One region of the Streptomyces sp. NPDC050564 genome, then DNA from elsewhere that is predicted to be linked to it. Evidence: predicted binding sites of a transcription regulator. Region 1 holds the regulator's gene; each other region holds the start of a gene.
The links. The regulator HrcA, encoded in region 1, represses chaperone genes, less so after heat shock. The targets are predictions, from matches to a motif close to TTNGCACTCNGNNNNNCNGAGTGCNAA.
Positions count from the first base shown of each region.

Region 2: groES (co-chaperone GroES) is a predicted target of HrcA. The motif match lies at 4,319-4,345, and genes of this name have one in related genera.
Region 3: groL (chaperonin GroEL) is a predicted target of HrcA. The motif match lies at 8,436-8,462, and genes of this name have one in related genera.

Region 1 is NZ_JBITGS010000001.1:432,616-442,619, reverse strand. Features, by position in the region: gene ACIBK0_RS01975 (HAMP domain-containing protein) at 1-1,035, opposite strand, end outside; gene ACIBK0_RS01970 (SpoIIE family protein phosphatase) at 1,169-3,436, shown strand; gene hemW (radical SAM family heme chaperone HemW) at 3,631-4,863, shown strand; gene ACIBK0_RS01960 (DUF3097 domain-containing protein) at 4,970-5,773, opposite strand; gene ACIBK0_RS01955 (MBL fold metallo-hydrolase) at 5,805-6,545, opposite strand; gene hrcA (heat-inducible transcriptional repressor HrcA) at 6,716-7,732, shown strand; gene dnaJ (molecular chaperone DnaJ) at 7,733-8,869, shown strand; gene ACIBK0_RS01940 (nitronate monooxygenase) at 9,130-10,004, shown strand, end outside.
Region 2 is NZ_JBITGS010000004.1:228,444-238,447, reverse strand. Features, by position in the region: gene ACIBK0_RS08725 (cell wall-binding repeat-containing protein) at 1-1,197, shown strand, start outside; gene ACIBK0_RS08720 (methyltransferase domain-containing protein) at 1,175-2,374, opposite strand; gene ACIBK0_RS08715 (polysaccharide deacetylase family protein) at 2,508-3,476, shown strand; gene ACIBK0_RS08710 (polysaccharide deacetylase family protein) at 3,473-4,264, shown strand; gene groES (co-chaperone GroES) at 4,490-4,798, shown strand; gene groL (chaperonin GroEL) at 4,910-6,538, shown strand; gene ACIBK0_RS08695 (ester cyclase) at 6,601-7,308, opposite strand; gene ACIBK0_RS08690 (SDR family NAD(P)-dependent oxidoreductase) at 7,440-8,213, opposite strand; gene ACIBK0_RS08685 (MOSC domain-containing protein) at 8,310-8,978, opposite strand; gene ACIBK0_RS08680 (LysR family transcriptional regulator) at 9,058-9,954, shown strand.
Region 3 is NZ_JBITGS010000019.1:44,251-54,254, forward strand. Features, by position in the region: gene murQ (N-acetylmuramic acid 6-phosphate etherase) at 1-561, shown strand, start outside; gene ACIBK0_RS28350 (PTS transporter subunit EIIC) at 859-2,289, shown strand; gene ACIBK0_RS28355 (hypothetical protein) at 2,286-2,876, shown strand; partial or broken gene ACIBK0_RS28360 (hypothetical protein) at 3,013-3,380, opposite strand; gene ACIBK0_RS28365 (helix-turn-helix domain-containing protein) at 3,520-4,362, shown strand; gene ACIBK0_RS28370 (DUF397 domain-containing protein) at 4,343-4,624, shown strand; gene ACIBK0_RS28375 (hypothetical protein) at 4,621-5,100, shown strand; gene ACIBK0_RS28380 (NADH:flavin oxidoreductase) at 5,229-6,383, opposite strand; gene groL (chaperonin GroEL) at 6,652-8,274, opposite strand; gene ACIBK0_RS28390 (cold-shock protein) at 8,626-8,829, opposite strand; gene ACIBK0_RS28395 (MoaD/ThiS family protein) at 9,280-9,555, opposite strand; gene thrC (threonine synthase) at 9,552-10,004, opposite strand, start outside.

The sequences.
Region 1 (10,004 bases):
GGCGAAGGCGGAGAGCTGGTCGACCATGGTGTTGATGGTCGACTTCAGTTCGAGGATCTCGCCCTGCGCGTCGACCGTGATCTTCTGGCTGAGGTCGCCGTTCGCCACGGCCGTCGTGACCTGGGCGATGTTCCGGACCTGGGACGTCAGGTTCGAGGCCATGAAGTTGACGTTGTCGGTGAGGTCCTTCCAGACCCCGCTCACGCCCCGCACCTGCGCGCGTCCGCCCAACTGGCCCTCGGTGCCGACTTCGCGGGCGACCCGGGTGACCTCGTCGGCGAAGGCGGAGAGCTGGTCGACCATGGTGTTCACGGTGAGCTTCAGTTCGAGGAGCTCGCCGGTCGCCTCGACGGTCACCGTACGGGTCAGGTCGCCGCGCGCCACCGCCGTGGTCACCAGGGCGATGTCTCGCACCTGGGCCGTCAGACGGGAGGCCATCGTGTTGACCGCCTCCGTCACATCCCGCCAACTACCCGACAGGCCCGTGACCTTGGCGCGGCCACCGAGCCGCCCCTCGGTGCCGACCTCGCGGGCGACACGGGTGACCTCGCCGGTGAAGAGGGAGAGCTGGTCGACCATCTTGTTGACGGCGCGGCCCAGTCTGCGTAAGTCGCCGCGGAGTTGACGGTTGCCGTCGTGCAGGTCGACCCGCTGGGTCAGGTCGCCGCCGGCCACCGCGTCGAGGACTCGGGTGGCGTTCGCCGCGGGGGCCACCAGGGCGTCGAGCAGCTGGTTCACGTCGTTGACGCGCGCCGTCCAGCCGCCCTGGCCGGGGCTGGCCGAAAGACGCTCGTCGAGCCGCCCGTGCCGTACCAACTCCCGGCGGACACGCTGCACCTCGGAGTTGAAGTGGGTACTGCGGTCCATGATCTGGTTGAACATCGCGCTGAGGTCGGCCACCAGGCCGTGCCCCGTTTCCGGCACCTTGCTGAAATCCCCGTCCCGTGCGGCGGTCATCGCGGCGAGCAGCGGACGCAGATCCGATGCTCGAATCTGTCCGTCTTCGAGCACACGCATACCACTGTTCTCACTCATGGCGGCCCACTTCGGTAACTCGGCGCTTATGGGCAGGGTCAGTCTGTCACTCTGTCCGCATCGCCTGAGGCGTATTCGTCCGAACTGCTCAGGGAGCTGCACAGTGGGGGCCATTCCGACGCAACGGGAGTCCATGGCGCGTGCCCCTGATGCGCCTGCGCACAACCGCGCCGGCCAGGAAGTCGTGGCCCGCACCGCGCTGCCCGGCACTCCGCTCGCCCCCGGAGCCGCCCGCCGGTTCGTGCGTGGCACGCTCGCCGACTGGACCGAACTCGCCCTTCCGGGCGCCGAGATCATCGACGACCGCCTCACCGACGACGCCATCCTGGTGATCAGCGAACTCGTCACCAACGCCGTGGTGCACGCGGGCACCGACGTCGAGCTGCTGTGCCGCCTCGAAACCGCGGGTGACGGGGCGCCGGGACCGTTGGTCATCGAGGTCTCCGACCACCACCCCTCGCGCGCGGTACGCGACGACAGTATCGAACGGCCGTACGGCACGCCGGAGTACGGGCGCGGGTTACGGCTCGTGTCCGCGCTCTCCGACGCCTGGGGGATCACCTATCGCACCGGGGTCAAGACCGTGTGGGCGCGGCTGCCCGTCGACGGGAGCGCGGTCATGGAGGTGGCGGGCAATTCGGGTGCGCAAGGCGTCCCTGCAGCGGGTGGCGTCCCGGGCGCCGAGACGATGTCGGAAGCCGACAGGAATTCCGCATCCGGAAGGATCTCGAATACGGGAAGGATCTCGGATGCGGGGTGGATCTCGGATCCGGGAGGGGGATCGGATTCGGGGCGGATCTCGGACGCGGGAAGGGGTTCGGGCTCGGGTTCGGGAAGGGGCTCGGACGTGGGCGGGATCTCGAGTTCGGGAAAGGGCTCGGACGGAGGAAAGGTCTCGGAATCGGGGCTGATCTCCGATGCGGGAAGGATCTCGGGAGTCGGCAGGATTTCGGGAGCCGAAAGGATTTCCGGAGTCGCGGAGAAGATAGCGGCGTACGCCGGTGAGCAGGCGCTTGAGCGCGGGATACGGGTGGGCGAGATACTCGCCCCCGAGATACTTCCGCCCGAGCCGCGACGCAGCGCCCAGCAGGACCAGGACTGGCTCAACCGCGGGGCGCTCTCCTTCCTCGCCGAGGCGTCCGATCTGCTCGCCGGGCAGCTCGACGAGGATCTGGTGGCCGCGCTCGCCGGACAGCTGCTCGTGCCGCGCCTCGCCGACTGGTGCGCGGTGTGGCTGGAGGACGAGGCCACCGACCGGGCGGGCGGTCTCGGCTTCGCCCTGGGACCCCGGCTGGCCCGGGTGTGGCACGGCAGTGAGAACCGCATCGAGGAGCTGCGCCGTGCCCTGGAGAAGGACCCGCCGCTGCTGCCCGACGCGGTGCGTTCCCGGGCCGTCCCCGTGCCCTGGCCCGGTGAGGCGCTGGGCGGGCGCGGGGCGAGCGGGGCGGCGCTCGCGTACCGGCTGATCGCGGGCGGGCGGCCGCTGGGCACGCTCGTCATCGGACGGGCCGGGCTGGTCGACTTCCCCGACGAGATCACCGGGCTCGTCGAGGACCTCAGCCGTCGCATCGCCCTCTCCATCGGCGCGGCCCGCCAGTACGCGCGCCAGGCCACCATCAGCCGGGTCCTCCAGCGCGGCCTGCTGCCCGGCGCGGTCGCCGAGATCCCGGGCGTACGCAGCGCGCTCGTGTACGAGCCGCTCGACAAGGGCGGGCCCAGCGGCGACTTCTACGACCTGTTCCCCGCGGGCGACGGGCGCTGGTGCTTCGCGGTGGGCGACGTCCAGGGCAAGGGCCCCGAAGCCGCCGTGGTGATCGGCCTGGCCCGGCCCTGGCTGCGGCTGCTGGCCCGTGAGGGCTACCACGTCGCGGACGTCCTCGACCGCCTCAATCAGCTCCTGCTCGACGACGCGACGGAGGCCGCGGACGCGGCGGCCCGTGCGCTCGTGGCAGCGGGCGGGCCGGGGCTGGGCGCGGACCTCGGCCCGCAGACGCGGTTCCTTTCCATGCTGTACGGCGAGCTCGTCCCCTTCGACGGGGGTGTGCGCTGCACTCTGGCCTCCGCCGGGCATCCACTGCCGCTGCTCCTCGGGCCCGACGGTGACGTACGGGAAGTGGCGGGGCCGCAGACTCTTCTCGGCGTCTTCGAGGACGCCTGCTACAGCTCCGAGACCTTCGAGCTGCATGCCGGTGACACCTTGCTGTGTGTCACCGACGGGGTGACGGAGCGGCGCAATGGGTCCCGGCAGTTCGACGACGAGGACGGGCTCGCGAAGGCTCTGGAGGGCTGTGCGGGGCTGAGTGCCGAGCTGATCGCGGAACGGATCCGCAGGCTGGTGCACGAGTTCGGGGCGCGGCCGCCGGAGGACGACATGGCCTTGCTGGTACTGCAGGCCGAGTAGCGGGAACAGCGTTTTTCTCGCCCCCTCCGCCCCTACCCGTCCCGTACCTGGGGGCCCTGCCCCCAGACCGCCCGGGTTGTCTTTTTGGGTGCGGGCCGGTGGGGGCTGGTCGCGCAGTTCCCCGCGCCCCTGACGGGGCGCTCCTGAATTCTGGCGAGCGAGGGCATGGGCGGACGTGCTGGACAATGGAAGGCATGCCTTCCGCACTTCCCGACGGTGAGCCCGTCCCCGACGACGGGGCGCTGCCCGCGCACGCCCTGGCCGGGGCGGCCGAGCGACCCCTCGGGTTCTATCTCCACGTGCCGTACTGCGCGACCCGCTGCGGCTACTGCGACTTCAACACCTACACGGCGACCGAGCTGCGGGGCACCGGAGGCGTGCTCGCCTCCCGCGACAACTACGCGGACACGCTGACCGACGAGGTCCGCCTCGCCCGCAAGGTCCTCGGCGACGACCCGCGCCCCGTTCGCACGGTCTTCGTCGGCGGCGGTACGCCGACCCTGCTCGCCGCCGACGATCTCGTACGGATGCTGGGGGCGATCCGCGACGAGTTCGGGCTCGCGGACGACGCGGAGATCACGACCGAGGCGAACCCGGAGTCGGTGGACCCGGCATACCTGGCGACCCTGCGCGCCGGGGGCTTCAACCGGATCTCCTTCGGCATGCAGAGCGCCCGGCAGCACGTACTGAAGGTGCTCGATCGTACGCACACCCCCGGCCGCCCCGAGGCCTGTGTCGCCGAGGCCCGCGCGGCGGGCTTCGAGCATGTGAACCTCGACCTGATCTACGGCACGCCCGGGGAGTCCGACGACGACTGGCGCGCGTCGCTCGACGCGGCCCTCGGCGCCGGCCCCGACCACATCTCCGCGTACGCCCTGATCGTCGAGGAGGGCACCCAGCTCGCCCGCCGCATCCGCCGTGGCGAGGTCCCGATGACGGACGACGACGTTCACGCGGACCGCTACCTGATCGCGGACGAGGTGATGTCGGCGGCCGGGTTCGACTGGTACGAGGTGTCGAACTGGGCCACCTCCGAGGCCGGCCGCTGCCTGCACAACGAGCTGTACTGGCGCGGCGCCGACTGGTGGGGCGCGGGCCCCGGCGCCCACAGCCACGTCGGCGGCGTGCGCTGGTGGAATGTGAAGCATCCCGGGGCGTACGCCGCCGCCCTGGCCTCCGGCCGCTCCCCGGGCGCGGGCCGCGAACTCCTCTCCGAGGAGGACCGCCGCGTCGAGCGGATCCTGCTCGAACTGCGGCTGCGCGAGGGCTGCCCGCTGTCCCTGCTCCGGCCGGACGGGCTGGCCGCCTCCCGCCGGGCCTTGTCCGACGGACTTCTCGAACCCGGCCCGTACGACGCCGGTCGCGCCGTTCTCACGCTGCGGGGGCGGCTGCTGGCCGACGCGGTGGTGCGGGACCTGGTGGACTGAGGCACCCGGGGACGCGGCCGGGGTCGGGGGCGGTGCGCCTACCGGCGCGCGCGGGGTGCCGCCTTCTGTGGGGCGGGTGCCGCCCCGGCGGCACGACTGCCCACAGCTACGCCGGGGCCGTCACGAAGTCGATCAGCTCCTCGACCCGGCCCAGGAGTTCCGGCTCCAGGTCCTTGTAGGACCGCACCCGGGACAGGATGTGCTGCCAGGCCGCGCCGGTGTTCTCCGGCCAGCCCAGGGCGCGGCAGACGCCCGTCTTCCAGTCCTGGCCGTGCGGGATCCTGGGCCAGGCCCCGATGCCCACGGAGGACGGCTTCACGGCCTCCCAGATGTCGATGTACGGGTGGCCCAGCACCAGGGCGTGGTCGCTGGTGACCGCGTCCGCGATGCGGGACTCCTTCGTGCCGGGGACCAGGTGGTCGACCAGGACGCCGAGGCGGGCGTCCGGCCCCGGCGCGAAGTCCGCGACGATCGACGGGAGGTCGTCGATGCCCTCCAGGTACTCGACGACGACGCCTTCGATACGGAGGTCGTCGCCCCAGACGCGCTCGACCAGTTCGGCGTCGTGGCGGCCCTCCACGTAGATACGTCCGGCCCGCGCGACCCGGGCCCGCGCGCCGGGGACGGCGACCGAACCGGAGGCCGTGCGGGTGGGACGTACCGGACCGGAGGCCGGGCGGACCAGCGTCACCACCCTGCCCTCCAGAAGGAAGCCGCGCGGCTCCAGCGGGAACACGCGGTGCTTGCCGAAGCGGTCCTCCAGGGTCACCGTGCCCGCCTCGCAGCGGATCACCGCGCCGCAGAAGCCGGTGCCGGGCTCCTCGACCACCAGGCCGGGGTCGGCGGGGACCTCGGGCACGGCCTGGGGCTTCTTCCACGGCGGGGTGAGGTCCGGAGAGTACTGGCGCATTCGGATGACGATAGGAGAAGCTCCCGGCCCGCTACGAAGACACGCCGAAACGTGTGGCCAACGCGTCCCGCTGCGCACGGACAAACGCCGCATTCACCGCCGCGCCGTGTCCCGGCACGTACACCGCGTCCTCCCCGCCCAGGTCGAGCAGCCGGTCCAGCGCCGCCGGCCAGTGGGAGGGAACGGCGTCGGGACCCGCCTGGGGTTCGCCCGACTCCTCCACCAGGTCGCCGCAGAAGACGGTCTCCGGTGAGCCGGGTGGGCCGGGGACCAGGACCACCAGGTCGTGGCAGGTGTGGCCGGGGCCCACGTTGGCGAGCAGGACCTGTATGCCGCCTCCGAGATCGAGGGTCCACTCGCCGGACACCGAGTGGCGGGGGTGGACCAGGAGGTCCGCGGCCTCCGCCGCCTCGCGCGGGTCGAGACCGTTGCGTACGGCGTCCGCGCGCAGCTCCTCGCGGTCGTGCGCGAAGACCGCGTCCAGGCCGACCGCGCCGAACACTTCCACCCCGGCGAACGCGGCCGCCCCGAAGACATGGTCGAAGTGGGGATGTGTGAGTGCGAGGTGCGTCACACGGCGGTCGCCACCGAGGATCCGTCGCGCCTCGGTCCGCAGTTGCGCGCCCTCCCGCAGGCTCGACCCCGCGTCGATCATCAGCGCCGCGCCGTCGCCCACCACGAGCCCGGCCGTGCAGTCCCAGACCGGAAGCCGCTTCCGCCCGACCCGGGGCGCCACCGTTTCCCACCCCAGGTCTTCCCAAGTCAGCCTCATATGGAGACGCTAGCCGTGAGAGCCTGCCAGGCACGACATCGCAGGCCCGCCCTTGCCGGGGCCGTACCTCACCGCCGTACACTGGGCCGGGGAACGCTGGCACTCGCGTGCGCTGAGTGCCAGGCCGAAGGCCACGAAGTGCGCGGGGAAGACTTCTGGAGGTGTGCGCGATGCTCAGTGAACGCAGGCTTGAGGTGCTGCGCGCCATCGTCCAGGACTACGTGGGCACCGAGGAGCCGGTCGGTTCCAAGGCGCTGACCGAGCGGCACCGCCTCGGCGTCTCGCCTGCGACCGTGCGCAACGACATGGCCGTGCTGGAGGACGAGGGCTACATCGCCCAGCCGCACACCAGCGCCGGGCGCATCCCCACCGACAAGGGCTACCGCCTCTTCGTCGACAAGCTCGCGGGCGTCAAGCCGATGACCGCGCCCGAGCGGCGCGCCATCCAGAACTTCCTCGACGGCGCCGTCGACCTCGACGACGTCGTGGGCCGGACCGTACGGCTGCTCGCGCAGCTCACACGGCAGGTCGCTGTGGTGCAGTACCCCTCGCTGACGCGCTCGACCGTGCGGCACGTGGAGCTGCTCTCGCTCGCCCCAGCGCGCGTGATGCTCGTGCTGATCACCGACACCGGCCGGGTCGAGCAGCGCATGATCGACTGCCCTGCGCCGTTCGGCGAGACGTCGCTCGCGGATCTGCGGGCCCGGCTCAACAGCAGGGTCGCGGGCCGCCGTTTCGCGGATGTCCCGCAGCTCGTGCAGGACCTGCCGGAGGCCTTTGAGGCGGAGGACCGCGGTACGGTCTCGACAGTGCTCTCCACCCTTCTGGAGACGCTCGTCGAGGAGACCGAGGAGCGGCTGATGATCGGCGGCACCGCCAATCTCACCCGTTTCGGACATGACTTCCCTCTCACCATCCGGCCGGTGCTCGAAGCGCTGGAGGAGCAGGTGGTGCTCCTCAAGTTGCTTGGTGAGGCCGGGGATTCGAGCATGACCGTGCGAATCGGGCACGAGAACGCGTATGAGGGACTCAACTCCACGTCCGTGGTCTCGGTCGGCTACGGTTCGGGCGGCGAGGCAGTAGCCAAACTCGGCGTGGTCGGCCCGACCCGCATGGATTATCCGGGAACGATGGGAGCGGTACGAGCGGTGGCACGGTACGTCGGACAGATCCTGGCGGAGTCTTAAGTGGCCACGGACTACTACGCCGTACTCGGCGTGCGCCGCGACGCGTCCCAGGACGAGATCAAGAAGGCGTTCCGGAGGCTCGCGCGCGAGCTGCACCCGGACGTCAATCCCGATCCGAAGACGCAGGAGCGGTTCAAGGAGATCAACGCCGCGTACGAGGTGTTGTCGGACCCGCAGAAGAAGCAGGTCTACGACCTCGGCGGCGACCCGCTGTCCCAGTCGGGCGGCGCGGGCGCGGGCGGCTTCGGCGCGGGCGGCTTCGGGAACTTCTCGGACATCATGGATGCCTTCTTCGGTACGGCGTCGCAGCGCGGCCCCCGGTCGCGCACCCGCCGTGGCCAGGACGCCATGATCCGGCTCGAGATCGAGCTGGACGAGGCCGCCTTCGGCACGACGAAGGACATCCAGGTCGACACGGCCGTCGTCTGCGCCACCTGCAATGGGGAAGGCGCGGCGCCGGGCACCTCGGCGCAGACGTGTGACATGTGCCGCGGTCGCGGTGAGGTGTCGCAGGTGACGCGGTCCTTCCTGGGCCAGGTCATGACGTCCCGCCCCTGCCCGCAGTGCCAGGGCTTCGGCACCGTGGTCCCGACCCCGTGCCCGGAGTGCGCGGGCGACGGCCGGGTGCGCTCCCGTCGGACGCTGACCGTGAAGATCCCGGCCGGTGTCGACAACGGCACGCGGATCCAGCTCGCCGGCGAGGGCGAGGTCGGCCCCGGTGGCGGGCCCGCCGGTGACCTCTACGTCGAGATCCACGAGCTGCCGCACGCCGTGTTCCAGCGGCGCGGCGACGATCTGCACTGCACGGTCACCATCCCGATGACCGCGGCGTGCCTCGGCACGAAGGTGCCGCTGGAGACGCTCGACGGCCTGGAGGAGGTCGACATCCGTCCGGGCACGCAGTCCGGGCAGTCGATCCCGCTGCACGGGCGGGGCATCACGCATCTGCGGGGCGGTGGCCGGGGCGATCTGATCGTGCACGTCGAGGTGATGACGCCCACGAAGCTCGATCCCGAGCAGGAGCGGTTGCTGCGGGAGCTTGCGAAGCTGCGGGGTGAGGAGCGGCCGACCGGGCAGTTCCAGCCCGGACAGCAGGGGCTGTTCTCGCGGCTGAAGGACGCGTTCAACGGCCGCTGAGGTGAGGTTTTCGCCCCTCCGCCCCTGGCCGTCCCGTCCCTGGGGGGCTCCGCCCCCCAGGCCCCCGGTCGTCTTTCGGCTGCGGGTGGGTGGGGGCTGGTCGCGCCCACGCGGCGGAGCCGCAAATGTCACAGCCTCGGGCCCCTTACGGGGCGTTCGACAGGGGCGAAAATAGGTGGTCGCGGGTGCCCATCCCGTTGGCCTATGCCAGGCGGAAGGCCGGATTCGGACTTGTACGGGGGACGTGACAACATGCCGTCATGTCCTCCGCACTGACCGATCTCTTCCCCCACCCGATCGTGCAGGCCCCCATGGCGGGCGGCGTCTCCGTCCCGCATCTCGCGGCCGCCGTGTCCGAGGCCGGTGGGCTCGGGTTCCTCGCCGCCGGGTACAAGACCGCCGACGGCATGTACCAGGAGATCAAGCAGCTGCGCGGACTCACGGGCCGCCCCTTCGGTGTGAACCTCTTCATGCCGCAGCCCGAGTATGCGGACTCCGCCGCCGTCGAGGTGTACGCCAACCAGCTCGCTGGTGAGGCCGCCTGGTACGAGACCGAGCTCGGCGACCCCGACAGCGGCCGGGACGACGGCTACGACGCCAAGCTCGCCGTCCTCCTCGACAACCCGGTGCCGGTGGTCTCCTTCCACTTCGGCGTTCCCACCCGCGACGTACTGGACTCGCTCGCCCGCGCCGGCACGCTGACGATGGTCGCCGCGACCACCGCCGAGGAGGCGCTGGCCGTGCAGCGGGCGGGCGCCGCCGTGGTGATCGTGCAGGGCGTCGAGGCGGGCGGCCACCAGGGCACCCACCGCGACAACCCGGAGACGGACGGCACCGGCATAGGGCTGCTCTCGTTGATCGCGCAGGTCCGCGAGACCGTGCAGATCCCGATCGTCGCGGCGGGCGGCATCATGCGCGGCAGCCAGATCGCCGCGGTGCTCGCGGCGGGCGCGAGCGCGGCCCAGCTCGGCACCGCGTTCCTCGCCACCCCCGAGTCCGGCGCGAACGCCATGCACAAGCAGGCGCTGACCAACCCCCTGTTCGTACGGACGGAGTTGACGCGCGCGTTCTCCGGGCGCCCGGCGCGCGGACTGGTCAACCGCTTTTTGCGCGAGCACGGTCCGTACGCGCCCGC
Region 2 (10,004 bases), on a different contig from region 1:
GACGCGGTGACGGAGGGCGAGCCCTTCCCGTGGGGCGGCCGTTCGCCCGCCTGGCAGCCGCTCCGCAAGAACACCGTCGCCCGGATCTGGGGCGCCGACGTCTACGGCAGCAACATCGCCGGGTCCCGCTGGACCTGGAACACGGTCGGCAAGAGCGAGGCGGGCCTGATGGACGCCTCGTCCGCCGTGCTGGTCTCCCAGGACAGCCAGTCGTACGCGCTGACGGCCCCCGCCCTCGCGGGCAAGAGGCACGGCCCGGTCCTGCTGACGCCCTCGACCTCGGTCTCCTCGCCCGTGCAGGCGGAGCTGAAGCGGGTCCTCAAGCCCGGCGCCACGGTCTACCTCGTCGGCGGCACGTCGATCCTCAGCAGCGCGGTCTCCTCGAAGATCTCCTCGCTCGGCTTCACCCCGAAGCGGCTGGCCGGCACCTCGCGCTACTCGACCTCGGTCGCCGTCGCCAAGTCCATCACCAGCGCGCCGGACTACGTCTTCATCGCCACCGGCACCGATTACCACTCGGCGCTCGCGGCCGCGTCCGCGGCGGGCTCCCTCGGGACCTCCGGCAAGGCCACCGTAGTAGTGAACGACGGCAACACGCTGACCTCGTCGGTCAAGTCGTACCTGAACAGCCTCGACCCGGACGACACCTACATGATCCCGGTCGGTACCTCGGCGAAGTACGCGCTGACCCACACGCCGTTCTCCAACTGGCCCTCGACGTACACCTATTACCCGGTCACGGCCGCCACCAACGCGGGCACCGCGGCCGCCCTCGCGAAGATGTGGTGGGGCGGGCCGAGCAGTGCGGCGCTCGCGTACAGCGACAGCTGGCGCGGCGGCACCACCGCCGCCTCCGCGATGAACGTCTTCGGCCCGCTGCTGTGGACGGACCTCGGCACGCTCTCCACCGACACCAAGTCCTACCTGGTCAGGGATGCCGCGAGCATCAACGGCCTGGCGGTCTTCGGCGGCACCGGCTCGGTCTCGACGACGGCGATGAACTCCGCGGGCGCGGCGATCAGCGCGAGCAGCAGCCAGTGGAAGTACACGCCGTACTACAACGGCGCACCGGCGGCGACGAGTTCGTACTCCTCGGTCGGCCCGGTCGCGGGGGCCCCGTCGGCGCACGCCGGCACCGGGCTCCGGCCCGCCGCGGAGCCGGACCTGGTCTCGCTCAGGACCGACCACCACCAGTAGCCGGCGTCGCGGGTGCCCCCACCAGCATGGTCGGGGCACCCGCCACCCGTGTGAGGAACACCGTCGCGGATCCGGGACCGTGCGCCTTGGGCAGGGCCTTGCGCCGCAGCTCCTCCGGTTCCACGGCCGACCCGCGCTTCTTCACCGTCAGGACGCCGACCTCCCGCTCCCGCAGCAGCGCCTTCAACTTCTTCACGTTGAAGTGGAGTTGATCGGTGATCTCGTATGCGGTGGCGTACGACGTCGGGCGCAGCTCGTCCGCCGTGACGTACGCGATGGTCTCGTCGATCAAGCCGCCGTCGAGCTCCTCGGCCACCTCCGCGACCAGATGGGCGCGGATGACGGCGCCGTCGGGCTCGTACAAGTAGCGTCCCGGCGGCCGGACTCGGGGGTTCGGGAGACCACGGCCGCGCAGCTCGCGCGGTCCCGGCAGCAGCGTGGCCCGCACCAGACCGGGTTCCGTGCCGAACCACAGCACGGCCTCCTTCACATCCCCGCCGTCCGAGATCCACTCGGCCTCCGCCTCGGCGGGGACCGCCTCGTGGGGGATGCCGGGGGCGATCTTCAGCGCGGCGAGCGGCGCCTTCAGGGCCGTCCCGACCGCCCAGGACAGCGGGGGCGAGTAAGCCTCCGGGTCGAAGATCCGGCCACGGCCGCCCCGCCGGGCCGGGTCCACGAAGACCGCGTCGTACTGCGCGGTGTCCACCTCCGTGACATCCGCCTCGCGCACCTCGATGAGGCCGGCGAGCCCGAGCGCGTCGGCGTTCGCGCGGGCGACCCGCACCGTCAGCGGGTCGCGGTCGACGGCGAGGACCCGGATCCCGGCGCGGGCGAGCGCGATCGCGTCGCCGCCGATGCCGCAGCAGAGGTCGGCGACGGAACGAATGCCCAGCGCCCGGAACCGCTCCGCGCGGTAGGTCGCCACGCTGGTCCGCGTCGACTGCTCGACCCCGTGCGGGGTGAAGAACATCCGCTCCGCGTCCTCGGCCCCGAACTTCGCCGCCGCCCGCTGCCGAAGCCGCGCCTGCCCGAGGGCCGCCGAGACCAGCTCGGCCGGGTGCTCGCGGCGCAGCCGGGTGGCGACGGCCAGCTCCTGCGCCGGTTCGGTGCCGCGCACCTCGTCGAGCAGGGCGCGGCCCTCGGGGGTGAGCAGGGAGGCGAAGGAGACGTCGTTCACCGGGCCATTGTGGGCCAGTCGGTGGACGCTGCGCGTTCCGGCGGCGGTGTCGGGGCGCCGTGTGGGGCATGACCTGCGAGGATCCGGCGCCATGCGACCTGTACGACAAAAGTATAAAAATGCGGCGAAGGGGATGGGGCTTCGCGGAGGATTCGGCGCCCGCGGGAGTGCCGAATCCGGCAAGGGGGCCCGTACCCCCGGTGGAGCCGGCTTCCGCGGTGGAGTCGGTTCCCGCGGTGTGGTCGCCGTGCTCGCCCTCACCGCCCTCGTCTCCGGCTGCTCCGACGGTCACGGCGTGCGGCCGGCCCCCGGTCAGCAGGCGATGAAGGCGCCCCCCGCCCGTGCCCTCTACTCGTACGCCGTCAAGCTCCGCCTCGCGCAGGCCCAACGGGCCGCCGCGGCCAAGCGCTGGGGACTGGCCAGGACGCCGCTGACGGCCCCGCCGGCGCCCGTCAGGAAGCCGGTGATCAGGGCCCGCGACGGGTTCGAGGTCGACGACCAGGAGGAGCTGGACCTGCCCCCGGTCTTCACCACCGTCCCCACCAAGGACAAGGTCGTCTTCCTCACCATCGACGACGGCGAGGAGAAGGACCCGAAGTTCCTGCGGATGATGAGCGATCTGAAGATCCCGTACACCGCCTTCCTCAGCAACTACCTGATCAAGGACGACTACCAGTACTTCCGGAAGATGCGCGACCAGGGCGTCACGCTGAACAACCACACGCTTCACCACCCCTACCTGCCCGGACTCTCGTACGCGGAACAGAAGGACGAGATCTGCGGCATGCAGGCCATCATGAAACGGCAGTTCGGCAAGCGCCCCACGGTCTTCCGGCCCCCGTACGGCAACTACAACCAGGACACCCTGCGCGCCGCCAAGTCCTGCGGCATCAAGTACGCGCCCATCTGGGACGAGGAGGTCTTCGTCGACCACTGGGAGTACCGCGAGTGGGACCAGGACCTGCACCCCGGCGACATCGTCCTCACCCACTTCCGCGGCCGGAACGACTGGAAGGGCACGATGCCCGACATGGTGCGCCGCTTCATGAAGAAGGTGACGGACGAGGGATACGCGGTGGCCCGCCTGGAGGACTACCTGTGAGGGTGCGGGGACTGGTCGCCGGGCTGCTCGCAGCCGCGCTCCTGAGCGGCTGCGCGCAGTCCGTCGACCCGATCGAGCGGCTGGGCAAGAAGGCGGCACAGAAGGTACGGCCACGCGAGTCGGCGTACCGCCGCTGGGGGCTCGCCGCCCCGCTCGCCAGGGCGCCGAGACCGCCCGTCCGGACCACCGCCCGCACCGCGGGTCCGGGGCTGCCGCCCGTCGTGGACCACGTCCCCACCCGCGACAAGGTGGTCTTCCTGACATACGACGACGGCGTCGAGCGCGATCCGCGGTTCGTCGACATGGTCCGTGAACTGCGGCTGCCGGTCAGCATGTTCCTCACGGACAGCGTCGTCGGGCCGGGGTACGGGCATTTCGCCCAGCTGCGCGCGGTCGGCGCCAGCGTGCAGAACCACACCCTCGACCACGCCTCCCTGCGCGGCCTGCCGTATGTCGGTCAGCGCGCCGAGATCTGCGGCCAGCAGGTCAAGCTCAAACAGCGCTTCGGCATCCGGCCCCGGCTGCTGCGGCCCCCGTACGGCAGGTACGACCGCACGACGTTGCGCGCGGCGGGGGACTGCGGGGTCGCTGCGGTCGTACTGTGGCGGGCGTCGATGAGGGCGAAAAGGCTGCGGTGCGCGGAGGGGGACCGGCTGCGACCCGGCGACATCATCCTCGCCCGTCCGCAGGACACGGACGGCGTCACGCTCAGCGAGTCGACGACCCGGTTGCTGCGTCGTGTCCAGGCGCAGGGATTCACGGTGGCCCGTCTCGAGGACTACCTCTGACGGCGCCCACATCCACCCGGTGCGACCAGAAACATCGCGGCGCGCCGGAGGCTTCTGGCACTCCGCTTGACCGAGTGCTAATCGCGGTCATAGTCTCAGGTCTGGCACTCCCCCCTGGAGAGTGCCAGTAGCGACGGGCAGGTCCGGCACCCGCGACGACGGATCGACCTGGTCGCCACCTCAGACAGTTAACCCCGTGAGATCTCCGAAGGGGGAGGTCGGATCGTGACGACCGCCAGCTCCAAGGTTGCCATCAAGCCGCTCGAGGACCGCATTGTGGTCCAGCCGCTCGACGCCGAGCAGACCACGGCCTCTGGCCTGGTCATCCCGGACACCGCGAAGGAGAAGCCCCAGGAGGGCGTCGTCCTTGCTGTGGGTCCGGGCCGCTTCGAGGACGGTAACCGTCTTCCGCTCGACGTCACTGTCGGCGACGTCGTGCTCTACAGCAAGTACGGCGGCACCGAGGTGAAGTACAACGGCGAGGAGTACCTCGTCCTCTCGGCTCGCGACGTGCTCGCGATCATCGAGAAGTAATTCACCCGGTTTTGCAGTGAACTGCGCCCCTGGCCCCCGCGACCTTCAAAAGCCGGGCGCTGGGGGCGCAGTTCGTTTCTCCCAAAGTTTCCGAGAGGGCTGAATCGCTCCATGGCGAAGATCCTGAAGTTCGACGAGGACGCCCGTCGCGCCCTTGAGCGCGGCGTCAACAAGCTTGCCGACACGGTGAAGGTGACGATCGGCCCCAAGGGCCGCAACGTCGTCATCGACAAGAAGTTCGGCGCTCCCACCATCACCAACGACGGTGTCACCATTGCCCGCGAGGTCGAGGTCGACGACCCGTTCGAAAACCTCGGTGCCCAGCTGGTGAAGGAGGTGGCGACCAAGACCAACGACATCGCGGGTGACGGTACGACCACCGCCACCGTGCTCGCCCAGGCGCTCGTGCGCGAGGGCCTGCGCAACGTCGCCGCGGGTGCCTCCCCGGCGCTGCTGAAGAAGGGCATCGACGCGGCGGTCAAGGCCGTCTCCGACGAGCTCCTCGCCACCGCGCGCCCGATCGACGAGAAGTCCGACATCGCCGCCGTCGCCGGTCTGTCCGCCCAGGACCCGCAGGTCGGCGAGCTCATCGCCGAGGCGATGGACAAGGTCGGCAAGGACGGTGTCATCACCGTCGAGGAGTCCAACACCTTCGGCCTGGAGCTGGACTTCACCGAGGGCATGGCCTTCGACAAGGGCTACCTGTCGCCGTACTTCGTGACGGACCAGGAGCGCATGGAGGCGGTCCTCGAGGACCCGTACATCCTCATCCACCAGGGCAAGATCAGCTCCATCCAGGACCTGCTGCCGCTGCTGGAGAAGGTCATCCAGTCCAACGCCTCCAAGCCGCTGCTGATCATCGCCGAGGACGTCGAGGGCGAGGCCCTGTCGACCCTGGTCGTGAACAAGATCCGTGGCACCTTCAACGCCGTTGCCGTGAAGGCTCCCGGCTTCGGTGACCGCCGCAAGGCCATGCTCGGCGACATCGCCACCCTCACCGGTGGTCAGGTCATCGCCGAGGAGGTCGGCCTCAAGCTCGACCAGGTCGGCCTGGACGTGCTCGGCAGCGCTCGCCGCGTGACCGTCACCAAGGACGACACCACCATCGTCGACGGTGGCGGCAGCTCCGAGGAGGTCCTCGGCCGCGTCAACCAGATCAAGGCCGAGATCGAGAACACCGACTCCGACTGGGACCGCGAGAAGCTCCAGGAGCGCCTCGCGAAGCTGGCCGGCGGCGTGTGCGTGATCAAGGTCGGCGCCGCCACCGAGGTGGAGCTGAAGGAGAAGAAGCACCGTCTGGAGGACGCCATCTCCGCGACCCGCGCCGCGGTCGAGGAGGGCATCGTCTCCGGTGGTGGCTCCGCGCTCGTCCACGCCGTGAAGGTCCTCGAGGGCAACCTCGGCAAGACCGGCGACGAGGCCACGGGTGTCGCGGTGGTCCGCCGTGCCGCCGTCGAGCCGCTGCGCTGGATCGCCGAGAACGCCGGCCTGGAGGGTTACGTCATCACCTCCAAGGTCGCCGAGCTCGACAAGGGCCAGGGCTTCAACGCCGCCACCGGCGAGTACGGCGACCTGGTCAAGGCCGGCGTCATCGACCCGGTCAAGGTCACCCGCTCCGCCCTGGAGAACGCCGCCTCCATCGCCTCCCTGCTCCTCACGACCGAGACCCTGGTCGTCGAGAAGCCGGCCGAGGAGGAGGCCGACGCCGGTCACGGCCACGGCCACGGGCACTCCCACTGAGGCACCGCTTCATGAAGAAGCCCTCGTTCCCGGTCCGGGTACGGGGGCTTCTCCCTTGAGTGCTAGGCCTCCAGCGCGTCGAGCGCGCCGAGTTGGGCCATCAGCCCGAGCCGGTCGTACTGCCACCAGCCCTCGACGATCTTCCCGCCCTCCTCGCACCGGAAGACGGTCGTGCCGGTCATGGTGACCTGCTGCCCGGTCGCGGGTATCCCCATGAAGTCGCCGTTGTGGGTGCCGTTCCAGGTCCACCGCGTGCAGACGCGATCGCCTTGGGCGATCTGATCGTCGACCGTGAAGTCGAAGTCGAACCCGCCGCGCCACATACCGATCTCGCGCCGCATCGCGTCGAGTCCGATGGTGTCCTGCTCGTTGGCGGGATCGTGGTCGTGGTAGTCCTCCACCATCAGGGCGTTGAGCGGTGGCAGCTCACCCTTGGTGGCCACCGTTTCGAAGAACCTGCGGATGTTGGCGGCGTAGAGCTGCTCGTCGCGGACCACGTCCAGGTCCGTGAACGTCGGCATCTCGTCGCAGAGCGCCACCATCTCCTGGAAGATCCTGTCCGTCTCGGGAAGGTTCGAGTTCCGCATCGCCTCTTCGTACGAGGGGAACTCCACGATCTCTATGAAATGGGTGGCGTCGGACCGGTCCTTGGCGATCATGCTGTGCGTCGCGGTCCGCTTGCCCTTGGTCTGTTCGACCCATGTGTCCATCAGCTGGTTCATCTCGTCGAACCGGCTGGTCCTGCAGTCGATGAGCTGTACGAATGTCATGGCGCCGCCTCCGGCCCCCTGGGTCCGGTTGAACACCCTCATCTTCCCACCGGAGGGGCGACACCACCTACCTCATGTGTACTTCACACCGGCTCTCACCAGGGGCGTACTTCCGCCTTCAACTTCCGTTGTCACTGCGGTCCGTACTTCCGGCCCGTCTTCGACGAGATCCCGCCGAGCAGCGCCCGCGGCGTCACCTTCACCAACCCCATCAGCGCCTTGTAGCGCGGGTCCGGGATGGACAGCGACTTGCCGCGGGCCAGGTCCGCGAGCGCCGCCGCGACCAGCTTGTCGGCGTCGAGCCACATCCAGTTCGGGATGTTGTCCGTGCCCATGCCGGCGCGCTCGTGGAACTCGGTGCGCACAAACCCGGGGGCCAGCGCCATCAGCCGTACGCCAGTGCCCGCCAGGTCCTTCGCCGCGCCCTGCGTGAACTGCACGACCCACGCCTTGGACGCGCCGTACGTACCCCGCGGCACGAAGGCGGCCACCGACGCGACATTGACGACCCCGCCGCGGCCGCGCTCCCGCATCGCCTCGGTCGCCGCCGACGTCAGCCGGAGCACTGCCTCGCAGTGCACCTTGAGCATCTTCAGCTCGTCGGCCATCGGTACGTCGAGATAGCGTCCCTTGTTGCCGAAGCCCGCGTTGTTGACCAGCAGGTCGACCGGGTTCTTGCGGTCGCCGAGGCGGGTGGCCACCGCCTCGATACCGTCGTCGGTCGCCAGGTCCGCCGTCAGCACCTCCGCCTCGATGCCGTGCCGGTCATGCAGTTCGGTGGCCTGCTCGGCCAGCCGCTTCGTATCGCGTGCCACCAGCACGAGGTTGTGCCCGTCAGCCGCCAGTCGCCGCGCGAAGGCGGCGCCGATGCCCGCGGTCGATCCCGTAATCAGAGCCGTTGTCATGGCGCAAGATTAGTGACCTGACCAGGCGCCCGGCGCCCCCGCCATCCAACGCCCGGCCTTGCTCCACGAGTTCTGCGCACGGCCGTCGGCCGGGTCCTACCCGCCGTACTTCGCCACGTACCTCCGCGCCTTCTCCCGCGACTCCGGATGCAGTGCCTCGCCCGCCGCCAACAGCCTTGGCAGCAGCGCCTGTTCGGTCGTGACGGCGCGGAACTGGAGAGCGACCGTGACATCGTGGTCCGGCCGGTGCACGATCTCGATCGGGTCGCCGGAGCGGATCTCGCCGGGCTCGATCACCCGCAGATACGCGCCGGGCGCGCCCTTCGCGGTGAATCGCTTGACCCAGCCCTTCTCGCCGAGGTGCCCCTGGAAGGTGCGGCAGGGGATGCGCCCGCAGGTGACCTCCAGGACGACATCGGAGCCGATCCGCCAGCGCTCGCCGATCCGCGCGCCGGACACGTCGATCCCCTCCGTCGTGAGGTTCTCGCCGAACACGCCGTTCGGCAGGGTCCGGCCGAGCTCGCGCTCCCAGTCGTCGAGGTCCCCGCGCGCGACCGCGTACACGGCCTGCTCGTCCCCGCCGTGATGACGCATGTCGCACACCGCGTCCCCGGCGAGACCGCTCGCGCCGACCCCCTTCGGTCCCGGCGCGGTCACCCGAACGGGCCCCTCGACCGGCTGTTTGTCGATGCCGGTCACGCCCTCCGGCTGGTCCGTGTACTCGACGGCCCGCGCACGACCCAGGTTCAGGGAAAGAAGCTTCATGCCGCCACGCTAGGGGACAACATCCAAAGCGGCTACGCAATATTCGCCGTCGCCCCCAAGTCACGCTTATGCTCGGAGGGTGATCGAGGCCCGTCATCTCCGTGTTCTGCGCGCCGTCGCCGCCACCGGTTCCTTTTCGGCGGCAGGGCGCGAGCTGGGCTGCACCCAGCCCGCTGTCAGCCAGCAGATGAAGGCGCTGGAGTCGTCCGTCGGCACGCCCCTGCTGATCCGCACCGGCCGCGAGATGCGCCTGACGCAGGCGGGCGAGGCTCTGGTCCGGCACGCGGCGGGCATCCTCTCCGGACTGACGGCCGCCGAGGAGGAGGTCGCCGCGATCGCGGGCCTGCGCGCCGGCCGGGTCCGGCTCGTCTCCTTTCCCAGCGGCAGCTCCACGCTCGTCCCGACGGCCCTCGCCGCGCTGCGGGCCGCCCACCCCGGCACCCGCGTCTCCCTGGAGGAGGCCGAACCGCCGGAGTCCGTGGAAAAGCTCCGCGGCGGCGACTGCGACATCGCGCTGGCATTCCGGTACGAGGGCGCGGCAGGCATCGAGGAGTGGGACGACCTGGTCGTGCGGCCGCTGCTGACGGACCGGCTCGTCGGGCTGGTGCCCGAGCGGCACCGCCTCGCCCGTGCGGAGTCGGTGGCCATCGGTGAGTTCGCCGGGGAGTCGTGGATCGCGGGCTGCCCGCGCTGTCGCGGACAACTGGTCGAGGTCTGCCGCAGTGCCGGCTTCGAGCCCCGCATCGACTTCGCCACCGACGACTACCCGGCCGTGGTCGGCCTCGTCGGCGCGGGTCTTGGGGTGGCCGTCCTTCCGGAGCTCGCCATCGAGTCCGTACGACCCAAGGGGGCGCGGACAGTGACGGTGGAGCCCTCGGTGCGACGGGAGATCGTCGCGCTCACGCTGCCGGATCTGGCGCAGGTGCCGGCGGTCGCGGCGACACTGGACCGGCTGGCGCGGGCCGCGGCGCGATAGCGAAGTACCGCTCGCTGTCCCCTGGAGCCCGGGAGAAGCGTCCCTGAAGT
Region 3 (10,004 bases), on a different contig from region 1:
GACTCCAAGGAGCTGGCCGCGCAGGACCTCTCCGGACTGGGGCTGACCCCTGACGACACGGTCGTCGGCATCTCCGCCTCCGGCCGCACCCCGTACGCCGTCGGCGCCGTCGAACACGCCCGCGCGCGCGGCGCGTTGACGATCGGCCTGTCCTGCAACGCGGACAGCCCGCTCGCCGCCGCCGCGGATCACGGCCTCGAGGTCGTCGTGGGCCCCGAGCTCCTGACCGGCTCGACACGCCTGAAGGCGGGCACGGCCCAGAAACTCGTCCTCAACATGCTCTCGACGATCACCATGATCCGCCTCGGCAAGACCTACGGGAACCTGATGGTCGACGTGCGCGCCTCGAACGAGAAGCTGCGGGCCCGCTCCCGCCGCATCGTCGCCCTCGCCACCGGCGCCTCGGACGAAGAAATCGAACAGGCCCTCACCGCCACCGACGGCGAAGTGAAGAACGCGATCCTGACCATCCTGGGGGGCGTGGACGGTCCCACGGCGGCCCACCTCCTGGACGAGAGCAAGGGCCACCTGCGAGCGGCACTGGCGGCAGCGCCCCACTGAAAGCAAGCCGTCACAACTGTCTGCATGCGTGCCACTGCAGCGGCAGCCCGCCCGCCGTCGCAGCCGCGGACATGCGGGCCCTGGGGCAGAAGCCCACCCGCCGTCATAGCCGTGAGCATGCACGCCCCTGGGGCAGCAGCCGATTCGCGTCCTAGCGAATGCGCGCCCCTGGAGCAGAAGCCCGCCCGCCGTCATAGCCGTGGGCCATCGTGCCGCCAGGGCGGCACGGGTGGGCACGGCGGCACCCTGCAAGCGCTGGTCACGCACCCACCCCCGAGCAACCAGGACAAACGCACAGTGAACCCCTCCCCCCACGCCACCGCCGCCGCGATCCTCCCCTTGGTCGGCGGCCCCGCGAACGTAACCTCCGTAGCCCACTGCATGACCCGCCTGCGCCTGGGCCTACGGGACCGGACCGAGGTCCAGGAGGACGCCCTCAGAGCACTCCCGGCCGTACTCGGCATCGTCGCCGACGACGAGACGTACCAGATCGTCCTCGGCCCTGGCACGGTCGCCCGAGTGACCCCGGAATTCGAGGCATTGCTGGCGACCACCGCCGATCAACTGGCGGCCAAGGGCGCCGAGCTGAAGGCAACCGGACGACAACGCAACGCCACCCCCCTCAAACTCCTCCTGCGCCGCATCGCGAACGTCTTCGTCCCCCTGATCCCCGCCCTGATCGGCTGCGGCGTCATCGCGGGCCTGAACGGCCTGCTGATCAATCTTGGTCTGCTGGCGACGATCACCCCCGCCCTCGCCGCCATCGCCTCCGGCTTCATGGCCCTGATCGCCGTCTTCGTCGGCTACAACACGGCGAAGGAGTTCGGCGGCACTCCGATCCTGGGCGGCGCCGTGGCGGCGGTGATCGTGTACGCGGGCGTCGCCAAGGTGACGGTGTTCGGCATGACGCTCGCTCCCGGCCAGGGCGGCGTCCTGGGCGCACTGGCGGCCGCGCTCCTGGGGACGTACGTCGAGAAATGGTGCCGCAGCTGGGTCCCGGAGACGCTGGACGTCCTGGTCACCCCCACCCTCACCGTCCTCCTCACCGGCCTGGTGACGCTCTACGCCCTGATGTACACGGCGGGCGAGCTCTCCACAGCAATCGGCACGGCCGCGAACTGGCTCCTGGAGAACACCGGCGCCTTCGCGGGCCTGATCCTGGGCGGCCTGTTCCTCCCCCTCGTCATGCTCGGCCTGCACCAGGCCCTGATCCCTATCCACACCACTCTCATCGAGCAGCAGGGCTACACCGTCCTCCTCCCCATCCTGGCGATGGCGGGCGCGGGCCAGGTCGGCGCGGCCGCCGCGGTGTACGTCCGCCTCCGCCACGACCACTCCATCCGCACGACGATCAGGTCGGCGCTCCCCGCGGGCCTTCTCGGCGTCGGCGAACCGCTGATCTACGGCGTCTCGCTCCCCCTCGGCCGCCCCTTCATCACGGCCTGCACTGGCGGAGCGGCGGGCGGCGCCTTCGTGGGCTTCTTCTCCATGCTCGGCGACAAGGTCGGCTCGACAGCCATCGGCCCGTCGGGCTGGGCCCTGTTCCCCCTGCTCTCCGGCAACCGGGGCCTGGCCCTGACGGCCGCTGTCTACGCGGGCGGCCTGTTCACGGGATACATGGTCGGCTTCGCCGCGACGTACTTCTTCGGTCTCACCGGCCTCACCGACCGCGCAGGTCCTACCGGCCCTGCCGGGTTGTCAGTGGCGCGTGCAAAGGTGGAGCCATGAACCACGCACAGCTGACCGCCCTGGGGCGAGCCCTGCGCCTGCTCGGGGAGCACGGTGACGCGCTGACCGCCGACACCCCCGACGCGAAGCTGCACGAGGTCAAGGCGGACCTGAAGCGGGCCCTGGACCTGCTCGACGAGACGGTGACGACAGCGGCGCCCACCACCCGCTGCGCCGAGCACCCGACCGGGCCGGTCGACGAGGGCGCCGCCGACCTCTGCCTGCTCTGCGAGACCCGCCGCCGCGCCGCCCGCCGCTCCGAGGTCAACGACGCCTACTCGCACGGCGGCCGCCCCACCGGCCCTGACGAGACCCCCGAGCGCACCAAGTCCCGCTACGGCATCCGCGGCGACCGCCCCCAGCCCCAGCAGCGCTGGCTCCCGGAAGTGTGGACCGGCCAGGCGTGGCAGCTCTGCGGCACCCCCCGCCGCGACCGCCACGAGGCCGAGCGCTACCTCGCCGCCGAGCGCCGCACCCCCCGCCCCGGCATCGCCTACCGCCTGGTCCACGAGTTCACGGACTACGAGGTGCTGAGGATCTGGGGCACACCGGTACGGGTGGACATCGAACCGATGGGGAACCTTTAGCCGCTACCGAGGGAACGCATGCGTATGCAGTGACGAAAAGAAGGGGTCGGGCACGAGAATGGTCTCGCCGAACGGCACTCGGTCCTCGTGCTTGTACGCACCACCCTCGGGCTCGGGGAACAAAGTCACCGTGGGTCCGCAGCACCTCCCCCGGCGGCGCCTGTCCGAGCGCCTCCTGAGGACAGTCCCACTCGCGTCCGCCGCCGGGCGGCCGCAGTTGTACGTAGCCGCCCTCGCGCCCCATGACCTGACCGAGGCGCCCGTCCCGTACGTCGATCGCGTACTCCTCGGTCACGACTCAGCGCCGCCGCCCGGCCCGCCGAGCCCGCGCAGCACGGCGGTCAGCTTCTGCGCCGTACCCACGTTGCAGCGCCCCAGCGCGACCAGGGCGAACGGCTCGTCGCTCGCACCCGTCACCGGGTCGACCCGCAGCGACGGCAGGACCACACCGACCCCGACCAGGGCGGCCCGCAGCTCCTCGACGATCTCCTCGGTGGGCCGCACCCGCTTACTCGACGTCATCTCCATCGCCTTGTTCCCTCCACGCTGAGTGTTTGCGTTCTCCACACAGCGTGGCGATCCGCTCTCTAACCTGGCCGGAGTCGGCGTCCCAACAACCTCACCTGTGTGACAGGGAGTTGCCATGCTCGGACCGAAGGACCTCGATCCGTCCTCGTCGCCGCGCGCCATGATCGGCGCGGAGCTGCGGCACGCCCGCGAGCACGCGGGCCTCAGCCAGGCCGAGCTCGGCGAGCCGCTGTTCGTCAGCGGTTCGTTCATCGGCCAGTTGGAGGCCGGGACGCGGCGCCTGCACCTCGAATACGCCGTCCAGATAGACGAGATCCTCGGCACGAACGGCTTCTTCGAGCGCAACTGCAAGGCACTGGCCAGGTCGAAGTACCCCGATCACTTCGCGGAGGCTGCGGAGGCGGAGGCGATCGCTACGACGATCAGGCAGTACGCGCAGCTCCTGATCCCGGGGCTGTTACAGACGAAGACGTACGCGGAGGCGGTGTTCCGCGCCTACAAGCCGACCGCCACGGACTCCGAAATCGACGCTCGTGTGGCCGCCCGCCTCGAACGCGCCCATCTTCTCGACGATCCAACAACCCCGTTGTTGTGGGCGATTCTCGATGAGGCCGCCCTCCGCCGGGAGGTCGGCGGCAGTGCCGTGATGGCGGAGGCTCTGCGTCACGTGGCTGGCCTCGCGCGCAAGCAACGGATCATCGCGCAGGTGCTGCCGTTCGGCGCGGGGGCGCACGCCGCGATGGACGGGCCCCTGAAACTAATGGAGTTCGAGGACGCGCCGCCGCTCTCCTTCGTCGAGGCGCCGGACATGGGAAAACTGCTGGACGACCCGGCCACGGTCACCCGGCACATCCTGATATTCAACCTCCTTCAGGCCGCGGCACTTTCGCCTCAAGACTCCCTGGCCCTGATCGAATCCGTGGCGCAGGATTACGAACATGGAGAACAGCACCCGTGAGTACGACCTGAGCACCGCCACCTGGTACAAGTCCAGCTACAGCGGCGGCCAAGGCGGCGACTGCCTGGAAGTCGCCCGCTGGCGCAAGTCGACGTACAGCGGCGGCGACGGTGCCGACTGCCTGGAAGTCGCCGACGGTCACCCCACCGTCGTCCCCGTCCGCGACTCCAAGAACCCCCACGGCCCGAAGCTCGTGTTCCAGGCGGAGGTCTGGTCCGCGTTCGTCATGGGCGTCAAGGGCGAGGTCCGGGCCGCCCGTTGAGCGAACCGCGCGATCACGAGCCGGTCTTCGTCAGAAGCAAGTGGGGGACGAACCGGTACGTCTACAACCCGAACAACCCCGTCGGCCTCGCCCTCATCTTCGGCTCGCTGCTCTTCGCGGCAGGCGGCATGTACTACCTGCACGCGAGCTCGAACTGGAGTGAGGGCGAACTCCGTTCGGCGGTGCACCAAGCGGCAGACGACCTGGAGAAGAAGCCGGTCGTCTACGACGAGTACCTGGGCTTCCAGAGCTACATCGACGAGGCCATCGACCGCACCGGGGAAGGCCCGTCGACCGGCGCAGTGATCGACCAGGCCACGCATTCCTTCGAAAAGGTCCCCGCCGACGACGACTACACCATCACCGGCCCCGGTACGGACGCCGCGTTCTGCATGCACATCCACGCGACGCCGACGAACGAGACGTACGCGGCCCTCTCCGTCGACGTCACCGACGGCTCCTGCCAGGGGACTTGAGCCTCGGGCGCCGAGCTCCGAGCCCTCTTTCTCACCCGAGGACACAGCCGGTTGACCCCATGCGCCGGGGGGCGGCTCCCCTGCTACAGAAGAGCCGCCCCCCGGGGCGTACAGCGAGCAGGCTCAGCTCAGCTGAGGGTCTTCAGGGCCGCCGCGTCGTATGCCGCCAGGTCCGCGAAGCGTCCGTCGAGGACCTTCGCCGCCCACTCCGGGTCCTGGAGGAGCGCGCGGCCCACGGCGACGAGGTCGAACTCGTCGCGCTCCAGGCGGTCCAGCAGGTCGTCGATGCCCCTGACCGAGGAGCCCTCTCCCTGGAAGGCCTTGAGGAACTCACCGTCCAGGCCGACCGAGCCGACGGTGATGGCGGGCTTGCCGGTGATCTTCTTCGTCCAGCCGGCCAGGTTCAGGTCGGAGTCGTCGAACTCCGGGAGCCAGTAGCGGCGGGTGGAGGCGTGGAAGGCGTCCACTCCGGCGGCGGCGAGCGGCGTCAGGATCGCCTCCAGCTCCTCCGGGGTCTCGGCCAGCCGGGCCTCGTACGCCTGCTGCTTCCACTGCGAGTAGCGGAAGAGCACCGGGAAGGACGGGGAGACCGCCGCGCGGACCGCGGCCACGATCTCCGCCGCGAACTTCGTACGGGCCACCGGGTCGCCGCCGTACGCGTCCGTGCGGCGGTTGGTGCCCGCCCACAGGAACTGGTCGATCAGGTAGCCGTGGGCGCCGTGCAGCTCGACTCCGTCGAAGCCGATGCGCTCGGCGTCGGCCGCGGCCGCGGCGAAGGCGCCGACCACGTCGTCCAGATCGGTCTGCGTCATGGCCTTGCCGGTGACGTCGGCGCCCTCGGAGCCGATGCCGGAGGGGCCGACCGCCGGGGCGTCCGCGAACGGCGGCTCGCCCTGGTTGCGCACCATGCCGATGTGCCACAGCTGCGGCACGATCGTGCCGCCCGCCGCGTGCACGGCGTCCGCGACCTTCGCCCAGCCCGCCAGCTGCTCCTCACCGTGGAAGCGCGGGACCCGGTCGCTCTGCCCGGCCGACTCGTGGCCCACGTACGTGCCCTCGGTGACGATCAGGCCGACGCCCGCGGCGGCGCGGCGGGAGTAGTACCCGACGACGTCCTCCCCCGGTACGCCGCCCGGCGAGAACATCCGGGTCATCGGGGCCATCACGATCCGGTTCGGGACGGTCAGGCCGTTCAGGGAGACGGGACGGGACAGGATCTCGGCTGCGCGTGAGGCGGCGGTGGCAGTCACGAAGGGGGCTCCTCGGAGAGGTCGGTCGGACATCGAGCAGTTAGGGGATTCCGGGCGGTATGTGCACGTGCATCGACCGCCCATGAACGTCAACCGCCCCACCCGCCACGACATTCCGCCGCCCCACGGCCCGCTTCTGTGATCCCGCACACGCGCGACGCGAGCGCCCTGGACCCACCCGACAAGAGCACCCCGGACGGTTCGACGAGAGCACCCCCCCAAAAAACGCCCGAGGGCGGCACCCCCTGGGAGTGGGGGTACCGCCCTCGAAACGTAAGGACAGTGATCAACCGGAGGTCGATCAGAAGTCCATGTCACCGCCCGGCATGCCGCCCGGAGCGGCCGCGGCGGCCTTCTCCGGCTTGTCGGCGATGACGGCCTCGGTGGTGAGGAACAGCGCGGCGATGGAGGCGGCGTTCTGCAGGGCAGAGCGGGTCACCTTCGCCGGGTCGATGATGCCCTCGGCGATCATGTCGACGTACTCGCCGGTCGCGGCGTTCAGACCGTGGCCCACGGCCAGGTTGCGCACCTTCTCGACGACGACGCCACCCTCGAGACCACCGTTGACGGCGATCTGCTTGAGCGGGGCCTCCAGGGCGAGCTTCACGGCGTTGGCGCCGGTCGCCTCGTCACCCTCGAGCTCCAGCTTCTCGAACACGGCGGACGCCTGGATGAGAGCGACGCCACCACCGGCGACGATGCCCTCCTCGACGGCCGCCTTCGCGTTGCGAACGGCGTCCTCGATGCGGTGCTTGCGCTCCTTGAGCTCGACCTCGGTGGCGGCACCGGCCTTGATGACGGCCACGCCGCCGGCCAGCTTCGCCAGGCGCTCCTGGAGCTTCTCGCGGTCGTAGTCCGAGTCCGAGTTCTCGATCTCGGCACGGATCTGGTTGACCCGGCCGGCGACCTGGTCGGCGGAGCCGGCGCCGTCGACGATCGTGGTCTCGTCCTTGGTGATGACGACCTTGCGGGCGCGGCCCAGCAGGTCCAGACCCGCGTTCTCCAGCTTGAGGCCGACCTCCTCGGAGATGACCTCGCCGCCCGTGAGGATGGCGATGTCGCCGAGCATGGCCTTGCGGCGGTCACCGAAGCCCGGGGCCTTGACGGCGACGGACTTGAAGGTGCCACGGATCTTGTTGACGACCAGGGTCGACAGGGCCTCGCCCTCGACGTCCTCGGCGATGATCAGCAGCGGCTTGCCGCCCTGCATGACCTTCTCGAGGAGCGGGAGCAGGTCCTTGACGTTGGCGATCTTCGAGTTGGCGATCAGGATGTACGGGTCGTCGAGGACGGCCTCCATACGCTCCATGTCGGTGGCGAAGTACGCCGAGATGTAGCCCTTGTCGAAGCGCATACCCTCGGTGAGCTCCAGCTCCAGACCGAAGGTCTGGGACTCCTCGACGGTGATGACGCCTTCCTTGCCGACCTTGTCCATGGCCTCGGCGATGAGCTCGCCGATCTGGGTGTCGGCGGCGGAGATGGAGGCCGTGGAAGCGATCTGCTCCTTGGTCTCGACATCCTTGGCCTGCTCGAGCAGGGCACCGGAGACGGCCTCGACGGCCTTCTCGATACCGCGCTTGAGGGCCATCGGGTTGGCGCCGGCGGCTACGTTGCGCAGACCCTCGCGGACCAGCGCCTGGGCCAGGACGGTCGCGGTCGTCGTGCCGTCACCGGCGACGTCGTCCGTCTTCTTCGCGACCTCCTTGACCAGCTCGGCACCGATCTTCTCGTACGGGTCCTCGAGCTCGATCTCCTTGGCGATGGAGACACCGTCGTTGGTGATCGTGGGGGCGCCCCACTTCTTCTCGAGGACGACGTTGCGGCCCTTGGGGCCAAGGGTGACCTTGACGGCGTCGGCGAGCTGGTTCATCCCGCGCTCGAGACCGCGCCGTGCCTCCTCGTCGAACGCGATGATCTTGGCCATGTGAAGTGGTCCTCCCGGACGGGGTGGATTGCTCCGGACCGTGCCCGCGCCCGCGACGGACGGCCTGCAAGCCTTGTGGTTCCTTGCCCCACCGGCTTGCGGACCTCGCTGACCCGATCCAAGTTCTGTCACTCTCACTCGGAGAGTGCTAACGCCAATGATTAGCACTCGGCCCCCTCGAGTGCAAGATGCTCCCGCGCAACGAGCCCATTGAGGGGTGGTGGTCGAGCGACGGGCGGGCGCAAGCGCCTCTCACGAACGGGAGGGATCCGGGAACGCACGAAGGGCCCGCGTCCCTGATGGGATGCGGGCCCCTCGGCGTGAGTGCGTCGGTGGCCGTTCGCGCCGGGATCAGACGGCGAGCTTGACCATGTCCGCCTGCGGACCCTTCTGGCCCTGCGAGATCTCGAACTCCACTCGCTGACCCTCTTCAAGGGTGCGGTAGCCGTCCATCTGAATCGCGCTGTAGTGCACGAAGACGTCCGCACCACCGTCGACCGCGATGAAGCCGTACCCCTTCTCCGCGTTGAACCACTTGACGGTGCCCTGAGCCATGCCTAACTCCCCTATTACTGGCCCTTGCACAGATCCACACTTCGCGGATCCGGGTCAGACCTCACCCCCCAACGGTTGGGGGTGTGCGCCGGAACGCGTCGACCGCGGCTGAATGTATCTGTCCAACTGCCGTCTGCAACAGGTCAATCGGACGAGAATTCTGGGCACGGTCGATCGGGAAAATGCGGAGAATTCGCGAAGATTCAGGGCAAGTCGGGCCCCGTAAATGCCATAATCGGCTCAAAAAGGTGGGGCACTTTGGCTACTTCTTGTCGGCTGTCGCGCAGATGCTCATATGCGTCCGGCATGAAAAGCGAAGCAGCTTCCCCAACTCTACCGTGCTCAACCATGCAGAATTGCCCCCTCCGTTTCTCTCACGGAGGGGGCAATTCGATGAACTCTTAGTGATGAGCGTTACCTACGGTAACAATCTCACCTTGGGTGACGGGTTCAGCCGCCCGCGACCGCCGGGATGATCGACACGCCCGCACCGTCGGGCGTCGCCGTCTCCAGACCCTGCTCGAACCGCACGTCGTCGTCGTTGACGTACACGTTGACGAACCGACGCAGCTTGCCCTGGTCGTCCAGAACGCGCGCGGCGATACCCGTGTGGTTCTTCTCCAGGTCGGCAAGGACCTCGGCGAGGGTCCCGCCCTCGGCCGTCACCTCGGCCTGACCGCCGGTGTAGGTGCGCAGGATGGTGGGGATGCGGACGTTGACGCTCATGATGCGAGGCCAGCCTCTCGGAAGGAGTCCAGGTTCGGGCGGATGGTCGCGGTCAGGCCGGTGCCGGCCACCGCGTCCAGGGTCTTGAGGCCGTCGCCGGTGTTGAGGACGACCGTGGTCAGGGTCGGGTCGAGGAGGCCGTTCTCGATCAGCTTCTTGGCGACGCCGAGGGTCACACCGCCCGCCGTCTCGGCGAAGATGCCCTCCGTGCGCGCAAGGAGCTTGATCGCGTCGACGACCTGCTCGTCGTTGACATCCTCCACCGCACCGCCCGTGCGGCGCGCGATGTCGAGGACGTACGGCCCGTCGGCCGGGTTGCCGATGGCGAGCGACTTGGCGATGGTGTTCGGCTTCTGCGGCCGTACGACGTCGTGCCCGGCCTTGTAGGCGACGGACACCGGCGAGCAGCCTTCGGCCTGGGCGCCGAAGATCTTGTACGGCTTGTCCTC